One region of the Caballeronia sp. LjRoot34 genome, then DNA from elsewhere that is predicted to be linked to it. Evidence: riboswitches for the same ligand, from Rfam matches in the RefSeq annotation. Region 1 holds a riboswitch; the other holds the start of a gene.
The links. Region 1 has a riboswitch for fluoride ahead of ACSQ36_RS28205 (respiratory chain complex I subunit 1 family protein). Riboswitches for the same ligand answer to the same signal wherever they lie in the genome.
Positions count from the first base shown of each region.

Region 2: another riboswitch for fluoride. It lies ahead of ACSQ36_RS41435 (MutS-related protein); the one in region 1 lies ahead of ACSQ36_RS28205 (respiratory chain complex I subunit 1 family protein).

Region 1 covers NZ_CAXUSB020000002.1:1,919,643-1,922,807, reverse strand. Annotated here, with positions in the region: gene ACSQ36_RS28215 (MgtC/SapB family protein) at 1-81, shown strand, start outside; gene ACSQ36_RS28210 (DUF190 domain-containing protein) at 573-941, shown strand; fluoride riboswitch at 990-1,060, shown strand; gene ACSQ36_RS28205 (respiratory chain complex I subunit 1 family protein) at 1,298-2,245, shown strand; gene ACSQ36_RS28200 (hydrogenase) at 2,265-2,945, shown strand; gene ACSQ36_RS28195 (hydrogenase 4 subunit F) at 2,948-3,165, shown strand, end outside.
Region 2 covers NZ_CAXUSB020000004.1:222,203-225,367, forward strand. Annotated here, with positions in the region: gene ACSQ36_RS41435 (MutS-related protein) at 74-1,609, opposite strand; fluoride riboswitch at 2,015-2,078, opposite strand; partial or broken gene ACSQ36_RS41440 (IS6 family transposase) at 2,284-2,452, shown strand; gene ACSQ36_RS41445 (hypothetical protein) at 2,525-2,659, shown strand; gene ACSQ36_RS41450 (porin) at 2,774-3,165, opposite strand, start outside.

The DNA of each region.
Region 1 (3,165 bases):
GCGGCAGCCAGTGAGTTCGAGACGATCCGTACACGGCTGGCAGCAATGTCGGGTGTCCGTGAATGCAGGAATGGCAGTTGAAGGTGGAAGGCCATGACGCGTACATATGAATATGGAGCGCTAATCGGCGAGCTAACGTGAGCGGCAGCGGCATAACAATGTCCGGTGCCCCCAAGCGTTGAGACGGTCGTTTTGCTTGAGCCGAAGTTCACTTGTGGCCGCTCAACCCCAAACCGGGAATGGAGTTGTTGCAGGATGAATCAGCATGGCACCCCGATCACCCCGATCACCGAGGCCAGCGCTTTCAATATTGCTTTTGTTCAACACATTTCCGATACGTGTCGACGCTGACACGCACCGGATTTCGCCGAAGCTGCGATACCTCTCGTTATTGCTCGCGCGGTATCGCTCGCGCTGTACGCCCAATATCGCACTGCACAATCGTGCGTCACCGGACCTATGAACTAGAATGAATAGTGGCAGGGGCCCTTGTCAGTCTGGTAGCGTGTCGTAGCACCGCACAGCGGACCTCTCGCGGCGGGAGGCGCCCATTGCGCCACGGGAGGTGGGTGATGAACGGCTATCAACTGACGTTCTATACCGAGCAGAACCGCAAGCATGGCCACCAGACCGTATGCGAGTGGCTGTTACACGAGGTTCGCCAACTTGGGATCCGCGGTGCGACCGTCATCAGCTGCGCAGAAGGCATCGGCCACGCGGGTGCGCATCACGCGGCGCACATGCTGAAACTCACCGATCAGCCGCTGCAGATCATTCTTGCTGTGACGGAGGACGAGGCCGAGCACATTCTGAATGTCGTGCGTGCCGAAAACGTGCACGTGTTCTATACGCGCTTTCCCATCGAGTTCGGAATCATCGGCGATGATTTACCGCCTAAGCCGTCGAAGCATTTTTCGCTCTACGGCCGCTCGCCTAGATAGTTGGACGCCGACCTTGCACACATCGGCGCGTCACCTATACTCAAGTTTGAATCTGGCGGAGATGGCATTCCTCCCTAACCGCCGCTAGCAGCTTAGCGGCTAATGATGCCTACATGGTCCCCGGGCGCTTCGGGGCCGGTAGGCATTTTTACGCCGGCTCTTCTTGTTTGAGCATCCCGGGCATATTGTTGCCTACAAGAACACAAGAATATGGGATGTATCAGCGAGTCGCCGTGTTGCAGTCGTTCCTGCCTTCGCCACCGCGTCTGGTCGCGTCATTGTCTGGCGATCCGCGCGTGCGTTGAGACGCGTCCACATCGCAGTGCAAGCGAGCCCTTCGTTTCAGCGGAGGGCGCATGAGCACACGCGACATCGCTCTCCAGGTGGCCCAGGTCGTAACCGTCATCGCAGTGTCCCCGCTGCTGCAGGGCGTCATCCTGCAATGGGAAGAGCGTGTGCAACGCGCACGGGGCCCTGGCATCTTCCAACCGTATCGGGATCTGTGGAAGCTCTTCCACAAGCAACTCGTGGTACCCGAAACCGCCTCGTGGATCTACTGGGCTGCGCCCGTCGTGGCGTTCACCTGCATGCTCACGGTACCGATCCTCATCCCGGTGCTCACCGACTTTCCGCTGCCGCTATCCGATATGGGCGACATCCTGGGCGGAGGCCTCATCCTGACGCTCGGGTCGTTTGTTGTTGTACTCGCGGGGCTTGATTCAGGTAGCGCTTATGGCGGCATTGGCTCGAGCCGCTCGGTGATGCTTGGCATCCTCGCGGAGCCGACGCTCATCCTCGTGCTGGTCGGTATTACGCTCCTCGCCAAAGCCATGCTGCCGTTCGTCGTGAACCACCTGCTGGTGGCACAACCCTCCGTGTACTGGAGTCCGGCACACCTTTTTCTCGTGTTCGCCTTCTTTGTTTTGCTGCTCGTGGAAACAGACCGTCTGCCGATCCATTCGAGCACGCACATCGAGGTGTACATGATCGAAGAGGCGCGCATCCTCGAGTATTCGGGTTCACTTCTCGCGCTGCTCAAGTGGGCGTCGATGATGAAGCAGTTCATTCTTTACACCATCTTTTGCAATGTGCTGACGTTGCCGTGGGGACTTTCGCAACGGGGTACGGCCTTAGGTGTACTGGGTGCCGCGATCGGGCTTTTCCTGCGCATGCTGATGATTGCACTCGTCGTGGTGCTGGTCGAGACGGCGCAATCCCGCTTGCGCTTCTTCCGTTATCAGGAGCCGCTTGCTGCATCGTTCATGCTGGCGGTGCTTGCGATCGCCGCCAACCAGCTTAGGTGACCCCCTTAGGTGACACATCATGCTGCTCGCCCATCTGAGTCCGCTTGCCGCATCCCTGTTCAGCCTGCTGGCGATCGGCAGCCTCCTGCTTGCGTTCGTGATGCTGGGTTCGCGCTGGTTGAAAGACTACCTGCTCGCGTTCATGGCCGAGTCGTGGCTGATCGCGGCGCTCTCCGGAGCCGTGGGTTACTACGGCAACTATCACGAGCTGTACCTGATCGCAATCCTGACTGCGTTCTTCCGGGGACTGGTGCTGCCTTATCTGATCTGGCGAATCATCGTTCGGCTGAAAGTCGAGCGCGAGTTGCATGTCATCCTGCAGCCGAGCTCAAGCATCGTGCTCGGCGCGCTTCTGGTGCTCTTTGCTTTTGTCGTATCGAACCATCTGGGCAACGCGCTGGGTTTCGGCGGCACCGTGGTCGTGCTGGCGCTCACGGTGATGCTTTCGATGAAGCTCATTGGCTTCCTGATGCTGGCAGTGCGTCATGAGGCGATCAGCCAGGTGCTTGGCTTGCTGATCCTGGAGAACGGCATTTTCCTCGGCTCGCAAATCCTCGTGCCCGGCATGCCGATGTTGATCGAACTGGTGTTGCTCTTCGATCTGCTCGTCATCGTCGTGAGCTTCGGTGTGTTGGTCCGCTATCTGGTCGAGCACGTCGGCAGCACGAGCAGCCGTGAACTCACGCGGCTGGTGGGGTGACCATGATCGAAACGTGGAGCATCGTGATCGTTGTTTCACCCCTCGTTGCTGCAGTGATTTGCGCCGCGTTCCGGCATGCGCGCGCCGCTGAGTATGCGAACCTGATCGCGTCGTTCGTCTGCGTGCTCGCGGCGTTTTCGCTGGCGTGCAACGTCAAGGACGGGTATCGCTTCCTGCACGACTACGTGGTGGTCGACGCTTTGGCCGTCTGGACGCTGGT
Region 2 (3,165 bases), on a different contig from region 1:
ACGAGTGCTGGCTCATTCCACACGGCCTCCTGGCACATATCCAAGTCCCGGTCCCGGTATAAAAGATAGGCCTTCATAGTCCGAGCCGCTCCGTCAGATGATCATAGGTCAGGCCATAAAGCTCTGCGACCGACACTGCATACGCCCGGCCATCGGCTGACCTTCTTCTCACCCGGAAGGTGCGAGAAGCCGGGTCCTCGGGCTTGACTTCGCTCACCATGCTCACAGCCCAATCGTCGAGATGAGCGAGCTCTTCGATGAAGGTCACGCAAACGCACAAGGCATCGCGTTCCAGTATCTCGCCGATGATTTTCTTGCTCAGAAACAGCGCGTCGGTCAGCGTTGTAGAACTGAATATTTCGTTCATGATGATGACGCTTCGTGACGTGGCGTGCGCCAGGATTTGATGGACACGCATCAGGTCGTCCTGGAGCTTGCCGCGCAGGTCCTTCGTATTCTCTTCGCGCTCGAAGTGCGTGAACAGCTGGTCGCACAGAAAAAGCGCCGCGTTCCGGCCCGGTACCGGACAGCCTATCTTCGCCAGGTAATGCAGTTGGCCGAACGTACGGGCAAATGTCGTTTTCCCACCGTTGTTGGGACCCGATACGACAATCAGGCGTTCCTCGCCATCGAGATGGCAATCGTTACAGACCACGTGTGACTTTTCGATAGCGAGCTTGTGCGCGAGCGCCAAATCAAACGTCTCGTCGCAGTGCGCCGCTTTGCTGGTCGACGACATACGGGGGTAGCAAAAGCTCAAGCCCGCAGATTTGCAGGTGCCGATGTAGTCTCGGTACGCCAGGTAAAATTGAACTTCACGATCGAACGTCTGGATGGTGGCGTCGAGATAATCCACGTTGTTCACGCAATAGGTAGCGAGTTCGACGAACACCTGAGGATGCAACTGGGCGACAAAATCTAGTACACAAGCTTCGACATGATTCATGTCCAACCAGTCGCGCAGCTCTGCGCTGTGATCCTTGACCTCCCCTTGCTTCAATTTGTCGAAGATCCTCAGCACGTCGGCACTTTGATCGATTTCTGAATCATAGTGAAGCACTGTGACCGCGCTCCCCTTGATGCGAATGCAATACCGAATCGCCGCCAGATTCTCCTTGATATGGATCGCGTCATGCGTGAGCGACTGAAAGCGAGCTGATGCAACATACCCGCTCAGGGTTCGATGAAACTCACGCAGACCTTTCGAGCCCGGCGCGGCCAGCGGCAGATCATGGGCAAAAGTCTCGAGTGTCTTGCAATACACCGCGATCGCTTCGAGAAACCACCACTGACTTTGGCGCTGGTAGTGGAGCTTCTCCGCCTGTGCCAGATGCTGGCGCATCTTGAGCATACCCGTGGCGAAAGCGTTGATGCTGTCGAGCACGGCGACATTGTCGAGGTCGCGCATGACCTCATGCCGGTAGGTGATTGCTTCCTCGCGCGCCAGCTCGGTGTGGAAGAAGGGCTTAAGCGTGTAATCGTCCCGCCCCAGCGTGACCGCCGCGACGATCTGGTCGAGATTGAGGTCGCCGAAAAACGCCGGCTCCGGCGTATCGTCGCGCCTTGGGCCGTCTTCCGGCTTTTCGAACAGGATGCTGTGAAAGACCACGCGTATCCCCTTCTTGTTTGAAGACTACTTGCGCTCCCGGCAGATCAACGAGGCCAATAGCCCGTCTGCAGGACGCCTCCACGTTGATTCAGGCAGGCCATGCCGCTAGCGGGCTGGCGCTGAACCGGATAACGCGACACCATGCGGCGCAAAAGGGCACTCCGGGCAGCGCGCACCCGTGCGCCCCGATCGAATGGAATGTCGTAAAGAGAGGCTCGTAGGCCGATATTCGAGAGATCGTCGATCCATCATGCTTCCTTGTTCACCGGGCAGCCTAGGCGATCAAAGCGGATCGCTAAGAAACTGGCCGGACGGTGATGGAAACTGGGATCGTGCGCCGAGCTAACGATGGCGCATGTTTAAGGCAAGTGAAGCCGTTGGACGCGCACCCACAGTGCCATACCCAGGCCTGTAGGCATCATCAGCCCGTTGCGGGCGGTTGCGGAGGAATGCCATCTCCGACGTCACTTAAAGTCTACGCCTTGTAAGATGCGGACACAACTCTCCCTGTCTGGCAGCGGTCACGTGCTCGTTTATTCCGTGAAGGATGTCCAGTTAGCTATGCTGTTCGATTGATTCCTGGCGCTGGCTACTCGAGCAGATAGTGACGGACGTCTCAATTTGATGGAAAAGACCAATTCTATTTTCTCGTGAACGGATATTTACGGAAGGTCGATCACCGGGCGATCGACCGCCGAACCGGGCCCCTGATGAGCTTTAAGGATTCCGGTGTGCCCGCATCATCCCCTCAGGGATTGAGACAATGCACATAATCAGAAAAGGACCGATGACGGACGACGGCGTCACCGAACAGCTGACGCGCTGTTTTATTCTCTGATGGCGTACGGAATCCTTACCCTAGAAGAGTTTTTCGCGTTGTCGACCTTATTGCGGCACAACCGTCGTGGCCGACTCATGTACCAACCTGCATCCCGCAATGGCATGCTCTCGCCGGACATCAAAATTGGACTCGCCGAGAAGTGCAAAGCGGGTGAAGATCGTACGGCCGGCGGTATTCCTCAGCGCATGGGACAGGACGACGACGCGTAACTTGGGGGTGGAAGACCTAGCCTGGGAGTCCAGTACATGCCAAGGCGTCGCTGAGCTGATCCGCTTTCGCTGTCGCCTCACGTCCACGATGAATCGAAGTCGCCTGTCCACCGGTCAAAACATCGTCCGGATTCCAGTCGCTACGATGTAGTTGTTTGACTCTGATCCAATAAACGCTGCGCCGTTAAATTTAGAAAACATAAATCCGGCGTAGACATCAGTACGACGCGTAAAGCTATAGTCAGCAAGTACCGAGTATTGAAGCTGATTGCCACCGGCAACACCTGTCGACTGAACCGTTTGCGTATCGTAGACGCCTGCAGCGACATCGAAGGCTGGTGTGAACTTGTAATCACCGCCGCCGAAATAGACGTTAGTCTTCGTCGGATGAACAGTATTGGTCAATGTCCCAGAAAAGCCGAAGTAGTCAGTCGTGCTACCGGCAGAAGCAGGGTCCGATGGAGCCTTGAGTTCGTAATGCTCATAGCCGGCCTTGATTGTCGCAG